DNA from 4 places in the Streptomyces sp. NPDC001700 genome. Region 3 is predicted to be linked to each of the others. Evidence: riboswitches for the same ligand, from Rfam matches in the RefSeq annotation. Region 3 holds a riboswitch; each other region holds the start of a gene.

The links. A riboswitch is a leader RNA that binds a small molecule or an ion and turns the genes downstream of it on or off. The one in region 3 is predicted to bind cobalamin.
Region 1: it holds a riboswitch for cobalamin, as region 3 does, so the genes downstream of both, metE (5-methyltetrahydropteroyltriglutamate--homocysteine S-methyltransferase) here and ACWC5C_RS30550 (ribonucleoside-diphosphate reductase subunit alpha) in region 3, are expected to answer to the same signal.
Region 2: it holds a riboswitch for cobalamin, as region 3 does, so the genes downstream of both, cobN (cobaltochelatase subunit CobN) here and ACWC5C_RS30550 (ribonucleoside-diphosphate reductase subunit alpha) in region 3, are expected to answer to the same signal.
Region 4: it holds a riboswitch for cobalamin, as region 3 does, so the genes downstream of both, ACWC5C_RS21885 (FecCD family ABC transporter permease) here and ACWC5C_RS30550 (ribonucleoside-diphosphate reductase subunit alpha) in region 3, are expected to answer to the same signal.

Annotation. Positions count from the first base shown of each region.
Region 1 covers NZ_JBSFGE010000021.1:97,177-104,353, reverse strand. The annotation lists gene metE (5-methyltetrahydropteroyltriglutamate--homocysteine S-methyltransferase) at 1-2,058, opposite strand, end outside; cobalamin riboswitch at 2,225-2,448, opposite strand; gene ACWC5C_RS31740 (winged helix-turn-helix transcriptional regulator) at 2,562-2,945, opposite strand; gene ACWC5C_RS31735 (FG-GAP repeat domain-containing protein) at 3,107-3,808, shown strand; gene ACWC5C_RS31730 (APC family permease) at 3,873-5,861, opposite strand; gene ACWC5C_RS31725 (PhzF family phenazine biosynthesis protein) at 6,108-7,013, shown strand.
Region 2 covers NZ_JBSFGE010000004.1:116,285-123,461, reverse strand. The annotation lists gene ACWC5C_RS09020 (cobalt-precorrin-6A reductase) at 1-476, shown strand, start outside; gene ACWC5C_RS09015 (precorrin-2 C(20)-methyltransferase) at 478-2,013, opposite strand; gene ACWC5C_RS09010 (precorrin-8X methylmutase) at 2,010-2,672, opposite strand; gene cobG (precorrin-3B synthase) at 2,669-4,036, opposite strand; cobalamin riboswitch at 4,095-4,246, shown strand; gene cobN (cobaltochelatase subunit CobN) at 4,283-7,177, shown strand, end outside.
Region 3 covers NZ_JBSFGE010000020.1:23,756-30,932, forward strand. The annotation lists gene ACWC5C_RS30550 (ribonucleoside-diphosphate reductase subunit alpha) at 1-1,852, opposite strand, end outside; cobalamin riboswitch at 1,981-2,103, opposite strand; gene ACWC5C_RS30555 (FGGY family carbohydrate kinase) at 2,229-3,698, opposite strand; gene ACWC5C_RS30560 (histidine phosphatase family protein) at 3,830-4,522, shown strand; gene ACWC5C_RS30565 (DeoR/GlpR family DNA-binding transcription regulator) at 4,519-5,298, shown strand; gene ACWC5C_RS30570 (FGGY-family carbohydrate kinase) at 5,346-7,031, shown strand; gene ACWC5C_RS30575 (GNAT family N-acetyltransferase) at 7,028-7,177, opposite strand, start outside.
Region 4 covers NZ_JBSFGE010000011.1:182,943-190,119, forward strand. The annotation lists partial or broken gene ACWC5C_RS21880 (ABC transporter ATP-binding protein) at 1-411, opposite strand, end outside; partial or broken gene ACWC5C_RS21885 (FecCD family ABC transporter permease) at 419-1,399, opposite strand; cobalamin riboswitch at 1,381-1,539, opposite strand; gene ACWC5C_RS21890 (copper chaperone PCu(A)C) at 1,600-2,118, opposite strand; gene ACWC5C_RS21895 (heavy metal translocating P-type ATPase) at 2,099-4,519, opposite strand; gene ACWC5C_RS21900 (hypothetical protein) at 4,516-4,791, opposite strand; gene ACWC5C_RS21905 (heavy-metal-associated domain-containing protein) at 5,054-5,269, shown strand; gene ACWC5C_RS21910 (DUF5134 domain-containing protein) at 5,529-6,224, shown strand; gene ACWC5C_RS21915 (tetratricopeptide repeat protein) at 6,348-7,177, shown strand, end outside.

The sequences.
Region 1 (7,177 bases), on a different contig from region 3:
CATATGGGAGCGGGCCGCCTCCAGGCTGATGACATCGGCGTCGAGGTCGTCGATGGCCTGGACGATGTCCCCGAACTCGGCGTAGCACATATGGGTGTGGATCTGCGTGTTCGGGCGCACCCCGGTCGTGCTGAGGCGGAAGGCCTCGGTGGCCCACGCCAGATACGCCGCGCGGTCGGCGGCGCGCAGCGGCAGGGTCTCGCGCAGCGCGGGTTCGTCGACCTGGATCACCGAGCTTCCGGCCGTCTCCAGGTCGCCCACCTCGTCGCGCAGGGCCAGGGCGACCTGGCGCGCGGTGTCGGCGAGCGGCTGGTCGTCGCGGACGAAGGACCAGGCGAGCATGGTCACGGGGCCGGTGAGCATGCCCTTGACCGGGCGGTCGGTGAGGGACTGGGCGTACGTCGTCCAGCGCACCGTCATCGGCTCGGGCCGGGAGATGTCCCCGGCCAGGACCGGCGGGCGGACGTAGCGGGTGCCGTAGGACTGCACCCAGCCGTGCTGGGTGGCCAGATAGCCGGTGAGCTGTTCGGCGAAGTACTGGACCATGTCGTTGCGCTCGGCCTCGCCGTGCACCAGGACGTCCAGTCCGGCCTTCTCCTGGAAGGTGACCACCTCCTGGATCTCGGCCTTGATCCGCTCCTCGTAACCGGCCGTGTCGATCCGGCCGGTGCGCAGGTCGGCGCGGGCGGCGCGCAGCTCGCCGGTCTGCGGGAAGGAGCCGATGGTGGTCGTCGGCAGCAGCGGCAGGCCGAGGTGGGCGCGCTGGGCCGCGCTGCGCTCGCCGTACGGCTGGGAGCGGCGGGTGTCGGCGTCCGTGACCGCGGCGGCGCGGGCCCGTACCGCCGGATCGTGGGTGATGGGTGAGTCGGCGCGGGAGGCCAGCGCGGCGCGGTTGGTGGCGAGTTCACCGGCGATGGCGTCGGTGCCCCGGGCGAGGCCCTTGGCGAGGGCGGTGATCTCGGCGGTCTTCTGCTTCGCGAAGGCCAGCCAGCGCAGGATCTGCGGCTCGATGTCCCGCTCGGCCGCCGCGTCGAGCGGCACATGGAGGAGGGAGCAGGAGGCGGCCACGTCGACCCGGTCGGCAAGACCCAGCAGGGTGCCCAGCGTGGACAGGGACTTCTCCAGGTCGTTGACCCAGATGTTGCGGCCGTTGACCACGCCCGCCACCAGGCGCTTGCCGGGCAGTCCGCCGACGGCGGCCAGCGCGTCCAGGTTGGCGGCCGCCGCCTCGGTGAAGTCCAGCGCGAGCCCGTCGACCGGGGCCTTGGCCAGCACCGGCAGGGCGTCGCCGAGCCGGTCGAAGTAGGAGGCCACCAGCAGCTTCGGCCGGTCGGCGAGGGCGCCGAGGTCGCGGTACGCGCGCTCGGCGGCGTTCAGCTCGGCCGGGGTGCGGTCCTGGACGAGGGCGGGCTCGTCCAGCTGCACCCACGCGGCGCCCGCCGCGCGCAGATCGGCCAGCACCTCCGCGTACACCGGCAGCAGCCGGTCGAGCAGGGTGAGCGGGTCGAAGTCCGCGGCCACGCCGGGGGCGGGCTTGGCGAGCAGCAGGTAGGTGACCGGGCCGACCAGGACGGGCCGGGCGGTCAGGCCCAGGGCCACGGCCTCCTTCAGCTCCGCCACCTGCTGGGTGGAGTCGGCCGAGAACACCGTGTCCGGGCCCAGCTCGGGCACCAGGTAGTGGTAGTTGGTGTCGAACCACTTCGTCATTTCCAGCGGCGCCACGTCCTGGGTGCCGCGCGCCATGGCGAAGTAGCCGTCCAGGGCGTTCGCCTCGACGGCGGCGCGGTGCCGGGTGGGGATCGCGCCGACCATGACGGTGGTGTCCAGGACGTGGTCGTAGAACGAGAAGTCGCCGGTGGGCACCTCGTGGATGCCCGCCCCAGCCAGCTGCCGCCAGTTGGTGGCGCGCAGCTCGGCGGCGGTGGTCTGGAGGGCGTCGGCGGTGACCCGGCCCTTCCAGTAGCCCTCGATCGCCTTCTTCAGTTCCCGGTTCTGGCCCTGGCGCGGGTAGCCGTACACGGTGGCCCGTGCTGCCGCGGCTGCGGTCTTGCTGGTCACGGAGATCTCCTTCGCGAGATGAATCCCTGAGATCCCGGCGACGGGACGAGAGCGCGAAGGGTGACGGAACCCGGCGGAAGACGACCCCGCGCGGCACAGCGCGGTCATCCGCCTGGTAGGTACGCCGACCCGCCCTCGAGGTCACCGAGATGCCGCGCACGAGTGGTTCGTACGCGGGCCACTGGCAGGTCTTCGGACTCGCGGGCACGTCCTCCGGGGGAGGACACCTACTGGCCGTCGCTTCCCAGGCCCGATATCGCCGGGCCCAGTGCACATGACGGCGGTCGTTCCCGCTCACCGCTGCGGGGCAGTCCCGGATTCCCACCGGGTTCCCTCTTGCGACGCGTCCCGCCTGGCGGACGGGGCGAACCAGCTGCACCGGCCAGCCTACGGGGTGGGGCGCGGGAGGGAAGGGGGCCGTCCACCATCCGGATGGTGAGGTGGGCCACCATGAGGGTGCGGGCGCGGCACCGTCACGCCTGGTCGGAGGTGTGGAACCGCCGTCAGGCGCCGAAGCGCTGGCGCGCGTCCTCGATGCGGTCGAGGTACTGGTGGGTCCAGCCGCACAGGGCGTCGACCGTGGTGCGCAGGGCCCGGCCCGGTTCGGTGAGGGTGTACTCGACGCGCGGCGGCACGGTGGGGTACACCTTCCGATCGACCAGGCCGTTGCGCTCCAGCATGCGCAGGTTCTGGGTGAGCATCTTGTGGCTGACGCCCTCGACCTCGTTCCGCAGCTCGCTGAAGCGCAGGGTGCGCTCGCCGATCGCCTCGATGATCAGGAGTGCCCACTTGTTGGCCACGTCCGAGAAGATCTCCCGGGCCAGGGAGTCCGCGCGCCTCAGATCCGCGTCCTCGGGCAGGCCGTCGAGCTGCTGTTTGGTTGCCATCAGGGCACTCTCCTACGGTTTCCCAGTCACCGCAAGAGAGTGCTGGAGCCTCGTGGCGCCGCCGATGGAATGTCACATTCAGATAACGCGGTGTCCTTGGGTGAACTTCCTTGTAAGCGCAGGCATCTCACGGGGCGTCAGTAACTGAAAGGTGTTCATTAATGCTTCGGAAGCGCTCACGTTTGATCGCCGTGCCGCTCGCGGCCGCCGCCCTGACCCTGACCTTCGCCGGTTACCAGGCCGGGGCGGCCGAGCCGTCGGCCCCGTGCCTGGCCGACGCGACCACGCTGCTCGGTGACCTCGACGGCGACACCTACCCGGACAAGATCACCAACCCCGGGCACACCGGCACCGAGATGACGGTCCAGTGGGGCGCCAAGAACGGCTCGTTCGGCAAGAAACTCCCCGTCAAGGACCTTCTCGGCGCCAAGAAGGGCGAGATCGCGACCGCCGCCGTCGCCGACTTCCAGGACGACGGCACGCTGGACATGGTCGTCAACATCGTCGAGCCGTCCGGCGGCGACGACCCCTCGACGGCCCGCCTCGCGGAATACCGTCCCGGCCCGCTGGACCGGACGAACCTGCGGTCCGCCGACGCCGAGCACTCCGACATCGGCGACCACGGCGAGGCCAGGCAGCTCACCATCGCCCGGTACAACGACGACGCCTACCCGGACCTCGCGATCCGCAACAACGGCGGCGACGGGCAGATGGACCGCGACGTACGGCTCTCCAAGGCGGGCGGCGGCCTCGCGGACTTCGACTACGAGGCGTTCCAGAAGTACGGCGAGGCCGGGTCCTGGGCCGAGCCCCCGGCCATGCCCACCGACGGCTGGAAGCAGTTCTACAAGCCCTGCTCATAACCACCACCGGGCGCCGCGGCATGTCTCAGGACACCGCGGCGCCCGGTGCGCGTTCTTTCACCGCTCAGCCGACGTGGACGTGCGGCCTGCGTGCCCGGTCGGGTTCCGCCTCGCGGAGGACTTCGCGGGTGACGGGGGCGACCTCGCCCTGGCCGAACAGGAAGAACCGCAGGAACTGGGCGAACGGGCTGCCCTCGGTCCACTCGAAGTAGATGTGCGGCCTGCACCCGGTCTCGTCCCGTACGTGCAGCAGCAGGGCGGCCAGCGAGTTGGGGATGCTGGAGCCGTCGAGGGTCAGGACGCGGTAGCGGCCGTGCAGCACCTCGCCCCGTACCCGTACCGCGGATTCGAAGTCGGAGGGGTCGCGGACGGTGACCTCGACGAAGATGAGGTCCTCTTCCGCCGGGATGTCGTTGTCGGCCCGGATCTGCTGGGTCTTGTCGCGGTACTCGCCCACGTCGCGGTGGTCGGGCTCGTTGGCGATGAACCGTATCCGGCGGGTGGCGCTGTCCCGGACGAAGCGCTCGGCCATGGTGTCCAGCTCCATGTCGGTGACCCGCAGCTCGAAGGCGCGGGCGAGCCGGGAGAGCAGGGACACCGCGATGATGCCCGCGATGAAACACGCGCCGATCTTGACGCCGTCGGGGCGTTCCACGACGTTGACCGCCGTGGTGTAGAGGAAGACCACGGAGATGGCCCCGAAGGCGATGGTCCAGCCGCGCTGCCGGGCGCGGCGGGCGGCGATGGTGACGGCGACGGCGGCGGACGTCATCAGGACCAGCACTCCGGTGGCGTAGGCGCCGCCCTGGACGTCCACGTCGGCGTCGAAGATCCAGGTCACCAGGAACCCGATCAGGGTGAAGATGAGCACCATGGGGCGGACCGCGCGGGCCCAGTGCGGTGCCATGCCGTAACGGGGCAGATAGCGCGGCATGAGGTTGAGCAGCCCGGCCATGGCGGAGGCGCCCGCGAACCACAGGATGCCGATGGTGGCGGCGTCGTAGAGGGTGCCGAACGCCGAGCCCAGGTAGTCGTGGGCGAGATAGGCCAGCGCACGTCCGTTGGCCGGGCCGCCCGGCTTGAACGCGTCCTGCGGTATGAGCAGGGTGGTGATGAAGCTGGTGCAGATCAGGAAGCCGCTCATGATCACCGCGGCGGTGGTGAGCAGCTTCCGGGTGTCCCGGATCCGGCCGGTGGGCCGCTCCTCGGTGTCGCCGGGGTCGCCCTTCACATGCGGCATGACCGCCACACCGGTCTCGAAGCCGGACAGGCCGAGGGCGAGCTTGGGGAAGACCACCAGCGCCAGACCGACCATGATCAGGGGATTGCTGTGCTGGGCGGTCAGCGCCTGCGACCAGTCGGTGACCACATGGGAGGCGGTGGCCACATGCCACAGCCCGACGACCACCACGACCGCGTTGAGCGCCAGATACGCCCCCACCAGGGCCACCGCCACGCCGATGGCCTCGGTGAACCCCTTGAGGAAGACGGCGCCGAGCAGGGCGACCAGACCCATGGTGATGGCCACCTCATGGCCGTGCAGGGTGCTGGTGAAGTGCGGGTTCTCCACCAGGTGAGTGGTGGCGTCGGCCGCTGAGAGGGTGATCGTGATCAGGAAGTCCGTGGCGGCGAAGCCCAGCAGGGTCAGGACGAAGAGCTTGCCCTTCCAGAACGACAGCAGCCGCTCCAGCATGGCGATCGACCCCTCGCCGTGCGGGCTCTCCTTGGCCACCCGCCGGTACACCGGCAGCGCCCCGAGCAGGGTCACGGCCACCAGGACGAGCGTGGCGATGGGGGAGAGCAGCCCGGCGGCCAGGGCGGCGATACCGGGCTGGTAGCCGAGCGTGGAGAAGTAGTCCACGCCGGTCAGGCACATCACCCGCCACCAGCGCTTTCCCTGGTGCTCCTCGGAGGGCTGGGCGTGCGGCCCCGGCTGGCGCTTGGCCATGTCGGACAGGCCCACCAGCATCCAGGACCGCAAGCGGCCCGAAGCCCGGCGGCGACCGCCCGCACCGTCCTGGGGAGGGGCCGCCACATCGGAGGAGGTGGCCATCGTGTGCTCCTGTCCCACGCTCGATCGAACACATCACCGAAGAGAATCGGCCAGATCAGAGTAAGCGGGGCGATCGGTGGCCCATGCGGCGGTGGCCCGTCCCCCCTTTCGGCGGTGGCCGTCCACCTTTTCGGCGGTAGCCAGTCCACCTTTTCGGCGGTAGCCAGTCCACCTTTTCGGCGGTAGCCAGTCCACCTGTTCAGCGGTGGCCCTGTCACACCGGACGGTCAGCCGATGGGATAGGAGCTGCTTCCGCCGGTACGCGGGACACACCAGGACCACCGCCGCTTTCGAAAGGCCCTTGATCGCCATGCCGCGTCCACGCCCATTCGCCCAGGTCGACGTGTTCTCCACGACCCCTACCGGGGCAACCCGGTCGCCGTCGTCCTCGACGGGACGGACCTGGCCGACGAGGAGATGCGGCAGCTGGCCCGCTGGACGAACCTGTCCGAGACCACGTTCGTCCTGCCTCCCACCACCGCCGAGGCGGACTACCGGCTGCGGATCTTCACCCCTGGCGGCGAGCTGCCGTTCGCCGGGCACCCCACTCTCGGGTCCGCGCGCGCGTGGCTGGATCACGGCGGCACACCTCGGCACGCCGACCACATCGTGCAGGAGTGCGCCGCAGGCCTGGTCCGGGTGCGCCGTGGCGATGGTGTGCTGTCGTTCGCCGCCCCGCCGCTCGTCCGCGACGGCGCGCTCGACGAGGAGTTCGTCGGCCGGATCGTCGCCGCGTTCGGCATCGAGCGCGACCGTGTCCTCGCCCACCAGTGGGTCGACAACGGACCCGGCTGGGCCGTGGTCCAGCTGCCCACGGCCGGGGACGTCCTCGCCCTCGAACCCGATCTGTCGCTCATCCCGACCGCCATGGTCGGCGCGGTCGGCGCCTACCCCGACGGCTCCGAGCAGGACTTCGAGCTGCGCACCTTCGCGCCCGGCGCCGGAGTGGCCGAGGACCCCGTGTGCGGCAGCATGAACGCCTCGGTCGGGCAATGGCTCACCGCCACCGGCGCGGCGCCCGCCACCTACCGGGTCTCCCAGGGAAAGCGCCTGGGCCGGGCCGGGACCATCGAGATCACCGCCGACGCGGACGGCACGCTCTGGGTCGGCGGCGCTGCCACCGGCTACATCCACGGCACCATCACCCTCTGACCCGTTCAGCGCCAACCCCGTGTGTCCGGGGCCCGGTTACGCCGGTCCCCTGTCATCCGTACGCAGCATTTCGTGCTCCTCCCTGAGGAGGACGGCGGCGCGTCGGCTCGTGCAGCGCCACCAACTCGGAGTGCCAGCACGCGCACGATGCCACGGCGCCCCTG
Region 2 (7,177 bases), on a different contig from region 3:
CCCTGCTCGCCCTGCGCCGCCCCGGCTGGGTGGCGGGCCCCGGCGACCGCTGGCACCCGGCGGCCTCGCTGGACGAGGCCGCGCGGCTGCTGCCGGAGCTGGGGGAGCGGGTCTTCCTCACCACGGGCCGCATGGGGCTGGCCGCCTTCGCCCACCTCACCGACCCGTGGTTCCTGGTCCGCTCGGTCGACGCCCCGCAGCCGCCGCTGCCGCCGCGCATGGAGGTGATCCTCGACCGGGGCCCGTTCACCCTCGACGGCGAGAGCGCCCTGCTGCGCCGCCACCGCGTCGACGTCCTGGTCACCAAGGACAGCGGCGCCGGGGCCACGGCCCCCAAGCTGACCGCGGCCCGCGCCGCCGGAATCCCCGTGGTCGTCGTCCAGCGCCCGCCCGCCCCGGAGGGCGTCCCGGTGGCCCGGACCCCCGCCGAGGCCGTCGCCTGGCTCCGTACGACCCGTACGACCGCACGCCCCTGAGTCACACCTCGGGGTAGCGGCGCGGGGTCCAGACGATGTCGGTGCCGTCGCCTCGGCGGACCGTGCGGGTCTGGGAGGAGCCGATCAGGAGGATCGTGCGCATGTCCACCTCGGCCGGGTCGAGGTCGGCCAGGCGGATGACGCGGACGGACTCCTCGGGGCCGCCGACGTCACGGCCCAGGACGACCGGGGTGTCCGGCGAGCGGTGTTCCAGGAGGAGGTCGCGGGCCTTGCCGACCTGCCAGATCCGGCTGCGGGAGCCGGGGTTGTAGAGCGCGAGCACCAGATCGGCTGCGGCCGCGGCGCGCAGGCGTTCGGCGATGACCTCCCAGGGCTTGAGCCGGTCGGACAGGGAGACGACGGCGTAGTCGTGGCCGAGCGGCGCGCCCGCGCGGGCGGCGGCGGCGTGGGCCGCGGTCATGCCGGGCAGCACCCGGACCGGGACATCGCGGTACGGGTCCTCGGACGCGGCCTCCAGCACGGCCGTGGCCATGGCGAACACGCCGGGGTCGCCCGAGGAGACCACGGCGACACGCCGACCGCGCCGGGCCAGGTCGAGGGCGAACTCGGCGCGTTCGGCCTCGACCTTGTTGTCGGAGGGGTGGCGCCGCTGGCCGGGGCGTACGGGGACCCGGTCCAGGTAGGTGGTGTAGCCGACCAGGTCCTCGGCGGCGGCCAGTTCACCTCGGGCCTCGGGGGTGAGCCACAGCGGACCGGCCGGGCCGAGGCCCACCACGACGACCTCGCCCGCGCGCCCGGACCCGGAGACATCGGGAGCGTCCGGCGTGTCGATACGGCTCGGCAGCACCGCCACCGAGAAGTAGGGCACGGACGACGGATCGACCTCGCCCAGCGACCCGGTGCGCTCCGCGCTCATCGTGGCGCGCTCCACGTACCGCGCGTCGGCGAGCCGCCCCGAACGCTCCAGGGCGCGCCGTACGGTCGGGAAGGTGCGGCCGAGCTTCATGACCGCCGCCGCGTCGGTCGTCGCGAGGCGCGCCGTCAGCTCCTCCTCGGGCAGCGTGCCCGGGAGGACCGTCAGCACCTCCTCGCCCTCCACCAGCGGCGCGCCGAGCCGGGCGGCCGCCGCGCTCACCGAGGTGACGCCGGGGATCACCTCGGTCGGATAGCGGTCGGCGAGCCGCTTGTGCATGTGCATGTACGAGCCGTAGAAGAGCGGGTCGCCCTCGGCCAGCACCGCGACCGTGCGCCCCGCGTCCAGATGCGCGGCGAGCCGCGCCGCCGCCTCCGTGTAGAACTCCTCCATCGCGCCCCGGTAGCCGCCCGGATGGTCGGTGCCCTCCGTGGTGACCGGGTAGACGAGCCGCTCCTCGATGTGGTCGGGCCGCAGATGCCGCTCGGCGATGGAGCGGGCGATGCTGCGGCCGTGCCGGGCGCTGTGGTACGCCACGACATCGGCCCCGGCGATGACCTCGACCGCCCGTACCGTCATCAGGGAAGGGTCACCGGGCCCGAGGCCCACGCCGTACAGCCGGCCCTTCGCCGCGGGCGTCGCCTCTCGCTGCTGCTCGCTCACTCTTCCTCGCTCGCTATCGCGTTGATCGCGGCCGCGGCGATGGCGCTGCCGCCGCGTCGGCCGCGCACCACCAGATGGTGGGGCGCCGCCGGGTGTCCGGCCAGCGCCTCCTTGGACTCGGCGGCGCCGATGAACCCGACCGGTACGCCGATGACGGCGGCCGGGCGCGGCGCGCCCTGCTCGATCATCTCCAGCAGCCGGAACAGCGCGGTGGGCGCGTTGCCGACCGCCACGACCGAACCCTCCAGCCGGTCCCGCCACAGCTCCAGCGCGGCGGCGCTGCGCGTCGTCCCCATGCGCCGCGCCAACTCCGGTACGGCCGGGTCGGACAGCGTGCACACCACGTCGTTGTCGGCGGGCAGCCGCTTTCGGGTGACGCCGCTGGCGACCATCTGGGCGTCGCAGAGCACGGGCGCCCCGGCGCGCAGCGCCTCCCGGGCGCGGGCGACCACCTCGGGGGTGTACGCGAGGTCCTTGACCAGGTCGACCATGCCGCACGCGTGGATCATCCGCACCACGACCTGGCTGACGTCGGCGGGGAGGCCGCCCAGGTCCGCCTCGGCGCGGATGGTGGCAAAGGAGGCGCGGTAGATGGCCGCCCCGTCCTTCTCGTAGTCGAACACGGTGTCCTCGATGTCCTCGATCATGTCGTTGATCATGCTGTTCCGCGGGCCGCCGCCACGGCGTCGGCCAGTTGCTCTGCTGCCACGTCCACTACGTCCATCACGCCGCCGCCGGTCACCCCGTCCGGCTCGCGCGTGTCGCGCACGGTGAGCCGGTAGTCCGTAGCGGACGTGGCCAGCGCGTCCACCCAGTGGCCGCCGGGGTGGCCGCAGCGCCGCTCGCAGCCGGAGAAGTACACCGGCGGCGCGCCGGGGGAGCGGGGAGTGCCCGCCACCGCGCGTGTCGCGTGGGCGCGCACATCGGCCAGGGACTTGGCGCAGCCCGGCCGTCCCGTACACGCGCCGACCCCGGCCCATGGGGAATCCGGCTCGGTCACCAGCCCCGCGTCGGTCACTTCACGCGCCGCGGCCGCCGCGCCGTCCGCCGTGAACCCCGGGAGCACCACGCCGCGCCAGGGTGTCACACGCAGCTCACCCGACCCGCCCCGGGAGGCGAGCGCGGCGAGCAGCCGCCACTGTGCGGCGCGGACCCGGCCCAGGGGCACCAGGACGGACACGGCGTGGCGCCCGTCCGGCCCGGACACGACGCCCGGCGCGGGCGGTGTGCCGGGCGCGCCACCCGGCCACTCATGTCCGATTCGCTCCGCTTCGACGCTCTCGTCCGCGAGTCGCGCCGCCAAGCCGTCGACGGTGACGGCGTGTTGCGCGGGCAGGTCGCGCACCCGCCACGCCCGCGTGCCGCTCGCGCGGGCCCTGGCCAGGAACTCCACGGCGGCCAGCGCGGCGGCACGCGGCACATCCCGCGCCCGCACCTCCAACGCGACCCCGTCAGCCCCGGAGCCCACCCGCAGTACGGCCCGGCCATCCCCCGTTGCGATCAATGTCACATCCGCGTCCAGCGCGGCCACATCGCCCCGGCCGTCGTCCATGGCGAACAGGAAACGGCCCGACAAGCCGGACAGTTCTTCCCACGCGCCACCGCACAGCGCGGCGTCCAACTCCCGCGCCCACGCCGTGACATCGCCGTATCCGGCGCCGTCGAGCCCGCTCAGCGGGGACGCCGCGATGTTGCGCACCCGGTCGTACAGCTCGGAGGGGAGTAGTCCGGCGTCCCGCAGCCCGGCCGCCAGCTCGCCACCGCAGGTCGCCGCCAGGCCACGGAGCTGGAGATTTCCGCGCGAGGTGAGATCCAGTCCGCCGTCCCCCAACTCCTCGCTCACCCGCGCCAGCGCCTGCGCCTGACGCACCGTCAGCAAGCCGCCCGGGATGCGGACGCGCGCCAGGGACCCGTCGTCCGCCGGGTGCAGCCGCAGCGCGCCGGGGCAGGCGTCATCGCGTCCGCGCTCCCGGCGTGGGGGCGCTTCATCCGCAGGTGGGACGGTTGTCGGGGGGAGGGACATGGCGGCGAGCATACCGACGTTTCGTCGGCCCTCACCGTCCCGTGCCAGGTCAGGAACGCCTACTATGCTCTGCGGCGGGCCGTCTGGCCCGCCGGACGCTTAAGACGGCGTTTAGGGGAGGAAACCGGTGCGAATCCGGTGCGGTCCCGCCACTGTGAGCACGGCCAGCCCGCCGTGCGAGCCAGGAACTCCCGCCGTCTTCACAACCCGCCCGGGGCGCGGACCCCGAGGAAGGCGCGCTGAGCCATGATCCTTCTGCTGTCGACGTCCGACACCGACCTGCTCAGTGCCCGCGCGGCCACGGGCCCGGTGCCATACCGCCTCGCCAACCCGGCGCGGCTCGCGCTCGACGAGCTGCCCGGTCTCCTCGACGGTGCCGAACTCGTCGTCGTACGGCTCCTCGGTGGCGTCCGCGCCTGGGAGGAAGGCCTCGAAACCCTGCTCGCGGGCGACCTCCCGGTCGTCGTGCTCACCGGTGAACAGGCCCCTGACGCCCAGCTCATGGAGGCGTCCACGGTCCCCGTGGGCATCGCCGCCGAGGCGCACGCCTACCTCGCCCACGGCGGACCCGCCAACCTGGAGCAGCTGGCCCGGTTCCTCTCCGACACCGTGCTGCTCACCGGCCACGGCTTCGAGCCGCCCGCCCCCGCCCCCACCTGGGGTCCGCTGGAGCGCACCGCGCGCGAGGACGTCACCGGCCCGACCATCGCCGTGCTCTACTACCGGGCCCACCACATGAGCGGCAACACCGCCTTCGTGGAAGCCCTGTGCCAGGCCGTGGAGGACGCCGGGGCGCGCCCGCTGCCGCTGTACGTCGCCTCCCTCCGGGCCCCCGAGCCCGAGCTGATCGAGGCACTCGGCGCGGCCGACGCCGTCGTCACCACCGTGCTCGCCGCGGGCGGCACCCGCCCCGCCGAGGCGTCGGCGGGCGGCGACGACGAGTCGTGGGACGCGGGCGCGCTCGCCGGGCTCGACGTCCCCGTACTCCAGGCGCTGTGCCTGACCTCGTCCCGCAGCGCGTGGGAGGAGAACGACGAGGGGTTGTCCCCGCTGGACGCCGCGACCCAGGTCGCCGTCCCGGAGTTCGACGGACGGCTCATCACCGTCCCGTTCTCCTTCAAGGAGGTCGACGAGGACGGCCTGCCGGTCTACGCCGCCGACCCCGAGCGCGCCGCGCGTGTCGCCGGAATCGCGGTACGACACGCCCGGCTCCGCCACATACCGGCGGCCGACAAGCGCCTCGCGCTCGTCCTGTCCGCCTACCCCACCAAGCACTCCCGGATCGGCAACGCGGTCGGCCTCGACACCCCCGCCAGCGCCGTCGCCCTGCTGCGCCGACTGCGCGCCGAGGGGTACGACCTCGGCCCCGAGGAGGGCGAGGGCGCGCTTCCGGGCCTGGTCTCCGGCGTCGGCGACGAGCTGATCTACGCCCTCATCGAGGCGGGCGGCCACGACCAGGACTGGCTCACCGAGGAGCAGCTGGCCAAGAACCCGGTCCGCGTCCCCGCCGCCGACTACCGCCGCTGGTACGCCACGCTGCCGCAGCAGCTGCGCGACGCGGTCGAGGAGCACTGGGGCCCGCCGCCCGGCGAGATGTTCGTGGACACCAGCCGCGACCCCGAGGGCGAGATCGTCCTCGCCGCGCTGCGCCACGGCAACCTGCTGGTCGTCATCCAGCCGCCGCGCGGCTTCGGCGAGAACCCCATCGCCATCTACCACGACCCCGACCTGCCGCCCTCGCACCACTACCTGGCCGCCTACCGCTGGATGGCGAGCCCCCAGGCCGACGGCGGCTTCGGCGCCGACGCCATGGTGCACCTGGGCAAGCACGGCAACCTGGAGTGGCTGCCGGGCAAGAACGCGGCCCTGTCCGCCGCCTGCGGACCCGACGCCGCGCTCGGCGACCTGCCGCTGATCTACCCGTTCCTGGTCAACGACCCCGGCGAGGGCACCCAGGCCAAGCGCCGCGTCCACGCCACCCTGGTCGACCACCTCGTGCCGCCGATGGCCCGCGCCGACTCGTACGGCGACATCGCGCGCCTGGAACAGCTGCTGGACGAGTACGCCGCCATCTCCGCGATGGACCCGGCCAAGCTCCCCGCCATCCGCGCCCAGATCTGGACCCTCATCCAGGCCGCCCGGCTCGACCACGACCTCGGCCTGGAAGAGCGCCCCGACGACGAGGGCTTCGACGACTTCCTGCTGCACGTCGACGGCTGGCTGTGCGAGGTCAAGGACGCCCAGATCCGCGACGGTCTGCATGTCCTCGGCGGCGCGCCCACCGGCCCCGAGCGCGTCAACCTCGTCCTGGCCATCCTGCGCGCCCGTCAGATCTGGGGCGGTACGTCGGCGCTCCCCGGGCTGCGCGAGGCGCTGGGCCTGGACGAGTCGGCCGCCACCCGCACCAATGCGGACGAGGCCGAGGAGCGCGCCCGCGCCCTCGTCCAGGCGATGGAGGACGCGGACTGGGCCCCGGAGGCCGCCGAGCGGGCCGCCCTCGATCTGCCCGAGGAGCAGCGCCCCGCCGTCACCGCGATCCTGGAGTTCGCCGCCCGCGAGGTCGTCCCGCGCCTCGCCGCCACGACCGACGAGATCGACCACGCCGTCCACGCCCTGAACGGCGGCTTCGTCCCGGCCGGGCCGTCCGGCTCGCCGCTGCGGGGTCTGGTCAACGTCCTGCCGACGGGCCGTAACTTCTACTCCGTCGACCCCAAGGCCGTGCCCAGCCGCCTGGCCTGGGAGACCGGCCAGGCGCTCGCCGACTCGCTGCTGGAGCGCTACCGCGCCGACAACGACGGCCAGTACCCGCGCTCGGTCGGCCTGTCGCTGTGGGGGACGAGCGCGATGCGCACCTCCGGCGACGACGTGGCCGAGGCGCTGGCGCTGATGGGCATCCGCCCGGTGTGGGACGACGCCTCGCGGCGCGTCACGGGACTTAAGCCCGTTGCTCAGGACCAGCTCGGCCGCCCGCGTGTCGATGTCACCCTGCGCATCAGCGGCTTCTTCCGCGACGCCTTCCCGCACGTGGTCGGGCTGCTGGACGACGCCGTACGGCTCGCCGCGTCCCTGGAGGAGGACGACGACGTCAACTACGTGCGCGCCCACACCCGCGCCGACCTCGCCGAGCACGGCGACGAGCGC
Region 3 (7,177 bases):
CGGTCGGCGCGATCGCCAGCAGCAGCGAGTTCCGCATGCCGGTCACCGTCATCCGCTGCCGCAGCGCCTCCCAGCGCTCGGGCCAGGTGGTCTGCGCGTCGGCGTAGTGGTCCGGGTGGAGGACGCCGCGCGCGGTGCGGGTCTCGGCCCAGGCCGGGTGCGGGCCGTGGCGCTCGGCGAGGTCGCAGGACGCCTCGTACGCGGCGAGCATGATGCGCTCGGAGATCCGCGTGGAGAGCGCCTTCGCCTCGGGCGAGTCGAACGGCAGCCGCAGCCGGAAGAAGACGTCCTGGAGGCCCATCAGACCGAGCCCGACCGGACGCCAGCGGGAGTTGGAGGCCCCGGCCTCGTCCGTCGGGTAGAAGTTGATGTCCACCACGCGGTCGAGGAAGGTCACGGCGGTGCGGACGGTGCGGTCCAGCCGCTCCCAGTCCATCTCCCCGTCCTCACCGAGGTGGGCGGCGAGGTTGACCGAGCCGAGGTTGCAGACGGCCGTCTCGCCGTCGTTGGTGACCTCCAGGATCTCGGTGCACAGGTTGGAGGAGTGGACGACCTTGCCCGGCTCTGCGGTCTGGTTGGCGGTGCGGTTGGCGGCGTCCTTGAACGTCATCCAGCCGTTGCCGGTCTGCGCGAGGGTGCGCATCATCCGGGAGTACAGCTGCCGCGCCGGGACCTGCTTGAGCGCCCGCCCCTCGGCCTCGGCCTTCCGGTACGCGGCGTCGAACTCGTCGCCCCACAGGTCGACCAGCTCGGGCGCGTCCGCCGGGGAGAACAGCGACCAGTCGGCGTCCGCCTCGACCCGGCGCATGAACTCGTCCGGGATCCAGTGCGCGATGTTGAGGTTGTGGGTGCGGCGGGCCTCTTCGCCCGTGTTGTCCCGCAGCTCCAGGAACTCCTCCAGGTCCGCGTGCCAGGTCTCCAGGTAGACGCAGGCCGCGCCCTTGCGCCGGCCGCCCTGGTTGACGGCGGCCACGGAGGCGTCGAGCGTGCGCAGGAACGGCACGATGCCGTTGGAGTGCCCGTTGGTGCCGCGGATCAGCGAACCGCGGGCGCGGATGCGGGAGTACGACAGACCGATGCCGCCCGCGTGCTTCGAGAGGCGCGCGACCTGGTGGTAGCGGTTGTAGATCGAGTCCAGCTCGTCCAGCGGCGAGTCCAGCAGGTAGCAGGAGGACATCTGGGGGTGCCGGGTGCCGGAGTTGAACAGCGTGGGGGAGCTGGGCAGGTACGACAGCGTGCTGGTCATCCGGTACAGCTCGGCCACGTCGGCCAGCGCCCGTGTCGACGGGTCCTCGGCGAGCCCGCAGGCCACCCGCAGCAGGAAGTGCTGCGGGGTCTCGATCACCTGACGGGTGATCGGGTGCCGCAGCAGATAGCGGCTGTGCAGGGTGCGCAGCCCGAAGTAGCCGAAGCGGTCGTCCGCGCCGTCGGCCAGCGCCTGGTCGACCAGCGCGTCCAGCCGGGTGGCGTGGGTGGTGGCGAACTCGGCGGTGGAGTCGGCGATCAGGCCCTCGCGGTGGCCCACGGCGACGGAGGCCGAGAAGGAGTTCGCGCCCTGCCCGGCGGCCTCGTCGGCGATCGCGCGGGTCAGCAGCCGCGCGGCGAGCTTGGAGTACTCCGGCTCCTCGCCGATGAGCCCGGCCGCCGCCTCGGTCGCCAGGGAACGCAACTCCGCCTCGTCCGAACCGGAATGGCGGCCGCGCAGGGCGGCGGCCGCGACCCTGCCGGGGTCGGTGGCGGGCAGGTCGGCGGTGAGCGCCGTCAGGGTCCGCAGCAGGGCGGTCCCGGGCGCGTCGGCCGCTGCCATAGAGTCCGCTGCCTCTGAAACCGGATCGGCGGGCGCGATGGTCACTGAAGTGTTCTCCCTCGCTCGGCTGGGGGCCTGCGAGGGGCGGTGCGCGATGGCCGCTTACGGGCATGCCGATTCCGCTTCAGGGCACACCGCGCAGCGTCCATCGACCCAACCCACGAGGCCCGGACGTATGCAGACGGCCGTCGGCAGGTCATCGGACTCACGGGTACGCAAAAGCGCACACGTACACCGTTGCGGGACAGTTCCGGATTCCCACCGGATTCCCCTGCGGCGACAGCGAGCACGAGCATACATCTTGTGTCGCGCTGCGCACGCGCCCCCAGATGTTGTGTCGTCAGCTGGGTGGATTCGCATAGATGTGCTAGTCGCGTCAGGCTTTGGCCGCGCTGGAATCTCGCCGGAATCCCAGGGAAAACTAGCTCGCCGGGCCGCTCGTCCGCCATTCGTCCAGGGCACGGGCGAGGCGGTCGCGGTAGCCCGCGTAGCCCTCCTCGTACGCGCCGCGAAGCTCCGCCCGGGGCTCGACGGTACGGGACGCGGAGCGCCAGTGCGGGGCGTCCACGGGGTCGCCGAGTGATTGCCAGGCGACCACCGCCGCGCCGCGCGCGCCGACTTCCGGCTCGTCCGGGACGGCCGCGGGGTGACCAATGACATTCGCGAAAATCTCCGTCCACGCGGCGGAGCGCACGCCCCCGCCGCACAGCGCGAGCCGCCCCGAGAGCCCGGCCGCCTCCAGGCAGTGGCGGGCCGCGTAGGCGACGGCCTCGCAGACGGCCCGTACGGCGTCGGCGCGGGTGGTGCCGAGGCCGAGGCCGTCCAACCGGCCCTGGGCGGCGGGCTCCACGAACGGGGCGCGCTCCCCGGCGCCGGACAGGAAGGGCAGCGCGGTCACGCCGCCCGCGCCCGGCGGGCTCTGGCCGAGCAGGGTGTCCAGCTCGGCCGTGGTCGTCCCTGTGAGATCGAGCACCCAGCGCAGGGCGGCGGTGCCGACCATCGCGGGCATCGCGCGCAGCCAGCGGTCCGGGTCCGGGACGCATAGCCACATTCCGGCCGGATCGGCGGCCGGGTCCACCACGGCGCGGTCGGTGAGCACCTGACAGGCCAGCGTGGTGCCGACGATGAGCAGCCCGTCGCCCACGTCCCGCACCCCGCTGCCGATGGCGCACGCCGGAAGGTCGTACGGGCCGGAGACGACGGGCAGTCCGGGCGGCAGCCCGGTCAGCCGGGCGCCCTCGTCGTCCAGCGCGAGGACGGCGCCGGGCGCGGCGGGCGGCGGCAGCAGCCGGGCGTGGTCGCCCACCCCGCACAGCTCCAGGGCGGCGGGCACATACGTACGGGTGGTGACATCGAGGAACGGGAGGGAGGCGTCCGAGGCGTCCACGGTGATGACACCGGTCAGCCGCTGGGCCACCGCGTCCACGCAGTACCCCGCGACCGACGCCCGCTCCAGCGCCGCCGGTTCGTGCTCGGCCAGCCAGCGCAGCAGCGGGGCGTGGCAGCCGGGGAACAGTCCGGAGCCGGTGAGGGCGTAGAGGGCGGTGAGCGTGCCGTCGGCGCGCCAGCGGGCGACGGTCTCCCCTCCCCGGCCGTCCAGCCAGGAGATCGGCGGACGCACCGCCCGGCCCGCCTCGTCGCGCAGCCACAGCCCGTCGCCCTGACCGGTGAGCGCGAGCGCGGCGGGCGGCGCGGGGAGCGCGGCTGCGACCTCGCGCACCACTTCGGCGACCGTGCGGAGCACGTCCTCCAGGTCCTGTTCGACCCGGCCGCCGGGCAGCCGGTCCAGTCGGCTGGGGCGGGCGGCGGAGGCGAGGGCGGTCCCGTCGCGACCGAAGGCCACGGCCTTGGTGACCGAGGTGCCGACATCCACTCCGATGATCGCGCGCATGGCCTGCTGCCCTCCGGAACCTCGGTGTCCCTTCACATAAGCGATGCTAGATTTAACATCAGAGACGTGATGAGGCAATGGTCCAGGCACTGGCCGACACACAGGCTGGCCGACGCACAGAGGAGCCCCGGATGACCGCCCGACTGCTGCTCGTACGCCACGGGGAGACCGTGTGGCACGCGGAGAACCGGTACGCCGGAACCTCGGACATCGCGCTCACCGAGCGCGGCCACGGGCAGGCGCGGGCCCTCGCCCACTGGGTGCGGGGCCGTGGGATCGACGCGGTGGCCTGCTCCCCGCTCGGCCGGGCGCGGCACACCGCGGAACCGGCCGCGACCGCGCTGTCCCTGGTGCCCGAAGTCATCGAGGAGCTGCGCGAGATGGACTTCGGCTGGGGCGAGGGCCGCACCCTCGCCGAGATGGAGGCGGAGGACGCGGCGGCCGTCCGGGCGTTCCGGGAGGACCCCAATGCCGGGGCGTTCCCCGGCTCGGAGCGGCCCGGCGACGCCGCCGCCCGGGCCGTCGCCGCCCTGCGGCGGCTGGCCGAGGCGCATCCGGACCGCACGGTGCTCGTCGTGGCGCACAACAGCCTGCTGCGGGTGGCGCTGTGCGCGCTGCTCGGCCTCCCCGTGGGCCGCTACCGCACGGTCTTCCCCCGGCTGGACAACGCGGCGGTGACCGAGATCGGGATCGACGGCGACCGCACGGCGCTGCGCTCCCTGAACGTGCCGACCGGCAGTGTGCCGACGGGTGACGTGCCGACCGGCGGCGTGCCGACCGGCGGCGTGCCGACCGGCGGCATGAGGGGAGAGGCCCGCCCATGACCACCGCCCGCTCCCAGGACGCCCGCAGACAGGCCATCACCGAACACGTCCTCGCGCACTCCACCGCCACCGCCGCCGAGCTGGCCGACCTCACCGGGGTCAGCCTGATGACCGTGCACCGGGACCTGGACGAGCTGGCCCGGCTCGGCGTGCTGCGCAAGTTCCGGGGCGGGGTCTCGGCCCTGCCGTCGTCGGTCTTCGAGTCCAGCCTCGCCTACCGGATGGGCGCCCACCGGGCCGAGAAGGAGGCGGTGGCCGCCACCGCCGCGGAGCTGGTCGAGCCCGGGATGTCGGTCATGCTGGACGACTCCACGACCGCCCTCGCACTCGCCCGGCTGCTGCTGGAGTCCGCCCCGCTGACGGTGGTGACCAACGCCCGGCGGGTGATCGAGGTCTTCGCCGGGGTGCCCCGGATCCGGCTGATCGGGCTCGGTGGGGAGTACTCGCACACCCATGACTCCTTCCTCGGCGTGCCGTGCGCGGAGGCGATCGGGGCGCTCTCGGTGGACCTGGCGCTGGTCAGCACCTCGGCCATGGACGCGACGACCACGTACCACCAGGAGCAGGACGTGGTGCTGGTCAAGCGCGCCATGCTCGCCGCCGCCGCCCGCACGGTGCTGCTGATGGACGCGTCCAAGACCCGGCGCACGGCGCTCCACCGGCTGCGCCCGCTGGCCGACTTCGACCATCTGGTGGTGGACGGCGGGGCGGACGCCCGGCTGGTGGGGGAGTGGCGGGAGCGCACGGATGTGAGGATCGCGCCCAGTCTTTCTTAACGTCGCCAGTGTGAACTTAACGCGATATGTGAGAGGCGTGATGCGTGATGTCCGACCGGGCCGAGGTCGTCGCGGGGATCGACATCGCCACGGCGGCCGTGCGGGTGGTGTGCACGGACGCACACGGGCGCGTACGGGCGCGGGGCGGCGCCCAACTCCCGCCCCCGCGCCGGGGCGAGGGCGGACGCAGCGAACAGGACGCCACGGCCTGGTGGCCCGCCGTCGCGGCGGCCCTGCGCCAGGCCACCGGGGCCCTTCCGGCGGGTGGCCGGGAGGTCGTGGCGGTGGCAGTCGCCGCGACCTCCGGCACGATCGTCCTCGCGGACGGCCGGGGCGAACCGCTCGGCCCCGCCCTGATGTACGACGACCGCCGCGCCGCCGGGCTCAACGCCCGCGCCCAGGAGGCGGGTGCCGAGCGCTGGCGGGCCCTCGGCCTGTCGGTCGCCCCGACCGCCGCCCTCGGCCGCATCGCCTGGCTCGCGGGTGGGGAGGGGGGTACGGCAGGGGCGACAGGGTCGGCAGCGGGACGCGGCCCCGCGCCGCGCCCGCCGGGGGCGGACACCGGCCCGGTGGCACCGGATGCGGCACCCGGCGACGGCCCGTCGCCCGGTGGTCCGGTGTCCGGTGGCCCGTCGCTCAGCGACCCGGTGTCCGGCGCCGGGGCGCCCAGTGGCCCGGCCCCCGCTTCCGGTCCGCCCGCCACCGGGCGGACCGGAAGCGGAACCGGTGCGCGCCCGGGTCGGCATCTGCTCCACACCCCCGACCTCGTCGGATGGCGGCTCACCGGCGGGCCCGTCGCCACCGACTGGTCCCACGCCCTCAAGAGCGGCTACGACGCGCGCGCCGGGGAGTGGCCCGGCGAGGTCTTCGACGCGCTCGGCGTACCGGCCCGGTGGCTGCCGTCCGTCCAGCCCCCGGCGACCGCCGTCGGCACGGTGTGCGCGGACGCCGCAGCGGAGACCGGGCTGCCGACCGGGTGCGCGGTCCGGCTCGGCATGACCGACGGCTGCGCCGGACAGCTCGCCACCGGGGCCGTGCGGCCCGGGCAGTTCGTGGGGATCCTCGGCACCACCTACGTCCTCAAGGGCGTCACCCGGGACCTGGTCGCCGACCCCTCCGGCGCGCTCTACAGCCACCGCCACCCCGACGGCTGGTGGCTGCCGGGCGGCGCCTCCAACACCGGCGGCGAGGCCCTCGCGCACCTCCCGTCCGACCGGCTGCCCGCGCTCGACCGCGCCGCGGCGGACCGGGGCCCGGCCTCCGTGGTCGCGTATCCGCTGTGCCGCGAGGGCGAGCGCTTCCCGTTCGTCAGCGGCGCGGCCCGGGGCTTCGTCCTCGGTACTCCGGCCGACGACGCCGACCGGCACCGCGCCACGCTGGAGGGCGTGGCCTTCCTGGAACGCCTCGCCCTGGAGCGGGCGGCAGACCTGGGCGTGGCGGTCGAGGGTCCGCTGTGGGCCGCGGGCGGCGGTAGCCGCAGCGCGCTGTGGACCCGTATCCGCGCCACCGTGCTCCACCGCCCCCTGCGCGTCGCCGAGCACGCCGAAACGGCCTTCGGCGCCGCCCTGTTGGCCGCCTCCGGGACGCTCCACCCCGACCTCACGGCGAGCGCCGCCGCGATGGTCCGCCCGGGCCGGGACGTCGCACCGGACGCGCGCGAGCACGCCGCGCTCGACGCCTCGTACGCCACGTTCACCGAGGCCCTGCGGGAGCGCGGCTGGCTGCCGCGCTAGATCTCCGCGGTGAACGCCCACAGCGTGACGCCCGGGACCGGCTCCCAGTCCCGCTCCGGCGCGCGCCGGAACCCCAGCCGCTGGTAGAGCCGGTGGGCGGTGGTCATCCTGGGGTGGGTGGACAGGACCATGCCCCCGAGCCCCAG
Region 4 (7,177 bases), on a different contig from region 3:
GCGCGCCGCCAGCGTGGCCGCGTCCACCGACTCCAGGGCCGACTCGATCAGCCGGGCGTCCTCGGCGGTTTCGCCTTCGAGTAGCCGTTTGTGCGGGGTGCGGCCCATCGCCACCACCTCCCGCACCGTGAGGTCGAAGTCCGCCGCCGTCTCCTGGACCACGGCGGCCAGGGTTCGCGCCAGTCGCCGCACGGGCAGTGACCAGGCGTCGGCTCCGTCGACGCGGACGCGCCCGGCGTCGGGGCGCAGGACGCGGTAGACGGCACGCAGCAGACTGGACTTGCCGCTTCCGTTGGGACCGACCAGACCGATCACCTCACCGGGCCGGGCGGTCAGGGAGATGTCCCGTACCAGGTGGTGCGCACCGGCGGTGAGCGTCAGCCCCTCGACGGTGAGTTCGGCCCCGGTCATCCCGCCCCCCCCGTTCGGTGTTCCGCCGGGCGTCCCGGCGCATCAGCCACAGGAAGAACGGCCCGCCGCACAGAGCCGTCAGGACGCCGACGGGGATTTCCATGGGCGCGGCGACCGTGCGGGCGGCGACGTCGGCCCAGACCAGGAACACCGCTCCGGCCAGCGCGGCCGTCGGCAGCAGCCGCCGGTGGTCGCCGCCGACGAAGATGCGCACGATGTGCGGCAGCATCAGCCCGACGAAGCCGATCGGCCCCGTTGCCGCCACCAGAACGCCCGTCACCAGGGACAGCAGGACGAACATCCGGGCGCGGAACCGCGCCACGTCCAGCCCCATCGTCGTGGCGGACTCCTCGCCCGCCAGCAGCAGGTTCAGCGACCGGGCCTGTACCAGCAGCGCGGCGATGCCCACGAGCAGCGCCGTGGTGGGCAGCCACAGCATGTCCCACCGGACGCCGCCCAGCTCGCCGAGCGTCCAGGTCAGCACTTCCCGTGCCTGGTTGCCCCGGTCCGCGGTGAGCAGCAGCAGATCCATCACCGCGGTGAGCACCGACGCGACCGCCACTCCCGACAGCACCAGCCGCACCGAGGTGATCCGCCCGCCCGCGCGGGCCGCGGTGTACACGAGCAGCAGGGTGAGCAGGGCCCCGGCGAACGCGGAGACCGACAGGGACACGGTGCCGAAGAGGCCGACACCGGAGACGATCACGACGACCGCGCCCAGGGACGCCCCGGAGGACACGCCCAGCAGATACGGCTCCGCGAGCGGGTTGCGCACCAGCGCCTGCATGGCGGTGCCCACCACCGCGAGCCCGGCGCCGGTCACCGCCCCGAGCAGCACCCGAGGGGCCCGTACGTCCAGCACGATCGTCTCGCGCGCCCGGGACCAGACCGGCTCCGACCAGTCGGCACCCAGACCGTGTCCCACGATGCCCCACACCTCGCCGGGCGGCACCCGCACCGAACCGATCGCCAGCCCTGCGGTGAGGGACCAGGAGCAGGACTCGTGCTCAGTGGCCTCTTCGAAGGGTTCCACTCCCCGGTCACAGTGGCGGGACCGTGCCGGATTCGCACCGGCTTCCTGTCTCCCGTCGCGGTGATGACCGGGTGATCCTACTTTTCCTTGAGTGACGGATAAAGGGCGCACGTCCAGATCTCCCGCAGCTCCACAGCGCTGCGGACGAACTACTCTCACGGCTCGATGAGATGAGAGCGCATCGCCTCGGCCCCCACCCGGCCGCGGCCGGTGAACCACAGGTTGAAGGTCACCCTCTCGCCCGGCTTCAGCATCGGCGGGTCGAGGACCGCGACATGGATGCCTCCCCGCTTCATCCGCAGTGTGCTGTGCGCGGGGATGGCCACCTTCTTCGCCCAACGGACGGCGCCCGGCCGCCTCTTGTCGGGCTCGCGCAGCATGGAGACGCCCAGCTCCGGGGAGTCGGCGAAGACCAGGGTGTCGTCCCGGTCCCCGACGTTGCGGATCTCGAAGTACGCGGCGGCCACGTGCTCGGGGGACTGGAGGATCCAGCCGGCGCTGACCTCGATCCGCGGGACGGGCACTCCCGCCGCCCCGGTCGCCGTGTAGCCGGTGAGCAGGGCCAGGGCCAGTGCGCAGCCGCCCACCGGGATCAGGGCCGCCCGCGCTCCCCGGGCCACCGTCTCTCTCAGGCGGCGCAGCGGCGGGGTGCGGTCATCGGTCGCTGAGGACATCGTTCTTCCTTCTCGTACGGCCGTGCTCGGTGTCCGCTGAGTCATGGGACGCGAGGGGAGCGGGCGGTGTGCCGGTCCGGCGCCCGCCCGGGGCGTAGGCCCGCAGCCGCAGGCTGTTGGTGACGACCAGGACCGAACTCGCGGACATGGCGGCTGCCGCGACCATGGGGTTGAGCCAGCCCGTCGCGGCCAGCGGGACGGTGACCACGTTGTAGCCGAAGGCCCAGACGAGGTTGGCGCGGATGGTGCTCAGGGTGCGCCGGGTGAGCCGGATGGCGTCGACGACGGCCAGCATGTCCTCCCGTACGAGGGTGATGTCGGCGGCGCCGATCGCGGCGTCGGTGCCACCGCCCATGGCCATGCCGAGATCGGCGGTGGCGAGCGCGGCGGCGTCGTTGACTCCGTCGCCGATCACCGCGACGCACCGGCCCTCGGCGCGCAGCTCGGCGACGATCCGTTCCTTGCCCTCCGGGGTCACCCCGGCGTGGACCTTCTCAATGCCCGCTTGCTCGGCCATCGCCTGGGCGGGGGCGGTCCCATCACCGGTCACCAGCACCGGCTCGATGCCCAGCGCGCGCATCGCCGCCACCGCCTCGCGGCTGGTGGGCCGCAAGGTGTCACCGACGGCGAGCAGCCCGACCGGGCGGTCGTCGATCTCCACGATGACGGCGGTGTGTGCGGCGCGCTCGGCGGCATCCCGTGCCTCGCGCAGTGCGTCCGGCAGAGGCTCCGACGGACGCGGGCGGCGTACGCGCACACGGTGGCCCTCGACGTGGCCGGACACGCCCTCTCCGGGGTGGGCCCGGAACTCCGTCACCTCCGGCAGACCGGTGTCATCGGCCGCGTCGCGGCGGGCCGCCGCCACCACCGCGCGGCCGATGGGGTGTTCGGAGCCCTGCTCCACGGCCGCGGCCAGCCGGAGCAGATCCTTCTCCTCCGGCCCGTCCTCCGCCACGGCCACGTCGGCCAGGGACATGCGGCCGGTGGTGAGCGTGCCGGTCTTGTCGAGTACGGCGGTGTCCACGCGGCGCAGCCGCTCCAGCGCCTCCGGGCCGCGGACGAGGACGCCGAGCTGTGCCCCGCGCCCGCTGGCCACGAGGAACGCGGTCGGTGTGGCCAGTCCCAGCGCGCAGGGGCAGGCCACGACGAGGACGGCCACGGCCGCGGTGACGGCCGACTCACCCGCCGCACCCGCGCCGAGCCAGAAGCTCAGCACGGTGGCGGCGATGGCCACGATGACCGGTACGAAGACGCCCGCCACCTGGTCGGCGAGCCGCTGCATCCGGGCCTTGCCCGCCTGGGCCTCGGTCACCAGCTGTGTGATGCGGGCGAGTTGGGTGTCGGCGCCGACCGCCGTGGCGCGTACGACGAGCAGACCGCCGGAGTTGACGGCCCCGCCGACGACGGCGGTGCCGGGGGTCACCTCGACCGGCACGCTCTCGCCGGTGACCAGGGACAGGTCCAGCGCCGAACCGCCCTCGACGACCACCCCGTCCGTGGCCACCTTCTCGCCGGGGCGCACCACGAACTCCTGTCCCGTGGTGAGCGCGGACACGGGGATGCGGCGATTGCCGCCGGACTCCCGCAACTCCACGTCCTTGGCACCCAGTTCGGCGAGCGACCGCAGCGCCGAACCGCTCCGGTGCCGGGCACGCGCCTCCAGATGCCGTCCGAGGAGGACGAACAGCGGAACGGCGACCGCCGCCTCCAGATAGATGTGAGGCACACCGTCGTCGGCCGAGGGCAGCAGACTGAACGGCATCCGCATGCCCGGTACGCCAGCGCCACCCCAGAGCAGCGCGTACGCCGACCACGCGTAGGACGCGAGGACGCCGAGGGACACCAGGGTGTCCATGGTGGCCGCCGCGTGCCGCAGGCCGCGCAGCGCCCGGTGGTGGAAGGGCCACGCGCCCCAGGTCGCGACCGGAGTGGCGAGGATGAAACACACCTGCTGCCACCGGTCGAACTGCCAGGCGGGAACCATCGAGAGCACCATCACCGGCACTGCCAGCACCGCGGTGAAGATGAGCCGTTCGACGTCACCGGCGGCTTCGCGGTCCTGTCCATCTGACCCGTCCGTGGAATCCACGGAAAGGTCCCCGTCGGTGGTTCCGGGGGCGGGCGCCGGGAGTTCGGCGGTGTATCCGGCCCGTTCGACGGTGGCGATCAGCTCATCCGTGGTCACGGTCTCCGGGTGGGAGACCCGCGCCGTACCGGTGGCCAGGTTCACGGAGGCGCTCACGCCCTCGACGCGGGCCAGCTTCTTCTCCACCCGGTTCACGCAGGCCGCGCACGTCATGCCGCCGATCAGCAGGTCGGTGGTGTGGGTGGGCGCGTCGGAGGTGTCGGCCGGAGGGGACGTGGCATTCGGAGGGGACGCGGCGTCCGGGCGCTCGCTCATCGCTCCTCCGTCCACGCGCCGTGGCTCAGCGGTCCCATGCCGTGGGTGCCCATGCCGCCGCCCCCGTCGTCCTGCGGCACGCTCCGGTGGATGCCGGGATCCACCGGACCGGCGGCGCGCCCCACGGCGTAGGAGGCGGCCATCAACACCACCAGGAGGACGAGGAATCCGGCCAGCGCGGGAGGCGGCAGCGCGCGGCGCAACCGGGCGCCGAGTGGCTCCGCCTCGTCGGGCGCCGGTCGCGGCGGCGCGGCGGTATCGGTCAGCGGCATCTTCGGCACTCCCTGTGCTGGCTTCCGGAAACGGCTGGGGTCCGCTCACCATTACGGGCCGGGGCGGCAGGGCGCTCACCAAGCGGGGGCTCTGTCATACAAGGAGAAGACCGTCCCCGCCGGGAACTGCCCGGCCCTGTCGTCCGACATGTGGAGCGCGAGGTTTCTCCGCCCCGCCGGAGCCCGACGTGAACACCAGCGCTCATATGCGCGTATTCCCCATCGAAAGCATCACCCTCCCCGTACACCAGGAGCGATGACCATGACTGAGATCCGTTACATCGTCACCGGCATGACCTGCGGACACTGTGTCGCCAGCATCACCGAGGAGGTCTCCGAGGTGTCCGGGGTCAGCGAGGTCAGCGTGGACCTTCCGTCGAACGAGGTCACGGTACGCGGCACCACGCTCGACGACGAGCAAGTCCGCGCCGCGATCACCGAAGCGGGATACGGCGTCGCGGGCCTCGCAACCGCCTGACCCCACAGCGGACGGCCCGGCGGGGCCGCGGTATCCCGCGGTCCCTGCCGCGACCGACCGGCCCCGCTCATCACTGTCCGTGCCGCCGCCTGAGAGAAGGCCCAGCGATGCCCGACAAACAGACCACGCCGACCGCGACCGCGACCGCACATGCGCGGACGCGGCCGAACGGCCGTGAGGACCACGACCTCATACCCCGGAGCAGCGAATTGCCCGAGCCCCACCGGCCCGAACCCGTGACGACGCGGGGAGTGGCCCGATGATCGCCTCGACGGGTCTGCGGTGGATCCTGACCCTGCTGTTCGTCGTGCCCGCCCTCGCCGCGATGTGGCGGACCGGCGCGCCCGGACGCGCCGGAGGCGGCCCGGGCGCGGTCGAGAGGGTCGCACACCTGCTGCACGCGGTGATGGCCTTCGCCATGGCGGCGATGGTGTGGCCCTGGGGAATGGACCTCCCCGCCGGACCGCAGGTCGCGCTGTTCACGCTGGGCGCCATGTGGTTCGCGGGAGTGGCGCTGGCGCGACCCGCGTCCGCCTCCCGTACACGGGCGTTGCGGGGCGCCCTCCCGCACATCGTCATGATGGGCGCGATGGCCTGGATGGCCGCCGCGATGGTCTCGTCCGGCTCGATGGCGGGACACGGCTCCAGTGCGATGGCGGGCCACGGCGGTTCCCACGACATGGCGCACATGCCGGGGATGGACATGTCCGGTGGATCCGGCACCGTGACGATGGCTCTCACCGACACCGCCCCGAGGCTGACCGCCGGGCTGCTGGCCGTGGTGCTGCTCGTGCTGGGCGTGTGGTGGCTGGCGCGGAGCTTCGACGCCGCCCGGCTCGTCTACGCCACCGGTCCGCGGCGTCCCGCGGCCCCGGTCGAGCGCGACGCGTTCGGTCTCGCCTGCCACAGTGCCATGGCGCTGGGGATGGCGGTCACGTTCGTGGTGCTCGTCTGAGGACGGCCGTACCGGCGCACATTGGGGCGCTCAAGTATTTTTCCAGCGTTGGTGTACTTGTCCGGTGGTTCACTTGGGTCAGGCGTGCTCACGGGGGGCACAGGCCGAGGGGGGACACCGGATATGGCCACGCCCATCGTCACCGCACTGGCGGTCTATGAGGCCGGGAAGAAGGCGTACGAGGCGTACCAGGGCATCGTCGCCTTCGTCAGCCTCGGCAGCCACACCGCTACTCCCGAAGAGGAGATCCTGGCCAGGCTGGAGGTGCTGCACCAGGACTTCGTCGCGCTGCAGGGGCGGTTCGACGAGGTGCTGGAGGCCGTGAAACAGGCCGTCAGAGTCGAGCAGCAGGCGTATGTCCTCAATCTGCGGCGCGATCTGGACGGTCTGCGCGGCCGGGCCCGCACCGCCATGGACGAGCTGAACGCCTGGGTCGCGGGCGGCCGCACGGACCCGCTGCTGCGGTCCAACGCCGACAACAACGCGCGGCTGGCGGCGAATACGCTGCTGGAGGGCGACTCCTACTTCTACCGGCCGGACCCGAACTCACCGGAGAGCGTCTTCGACCACCGGCTGGCGTATATCGCCTACGTCTACGTGCTGACCGTCCGGTTCGGCGTGATCGCCGGGCTCAACCCGCAGTACCGCGAGGACCGGCTGGCCCGTGAGGAGCTGACCCGGCACGCGGCGCGGCTCGACTGGGTGTTCCAGCACGCCGACCAGGCCATCGAACCGCATACCGGCGGCGGTCCGGACAACCGCGGAAGCTACTTCCTGGCCCACCAGTGCGTGGACCACATCACCGGCTACGACACGGGACACACCGAAGTCGGCTGGCGCCCCGGAGGGCAGGCCGAATACGACGACGCCCGGTCCTACTACGCCGATCAGCTGCGCGCCGATATGCGGGTCCGCACGGGCCTGGCCAAACTCATCGGCTTCCACGACACCGT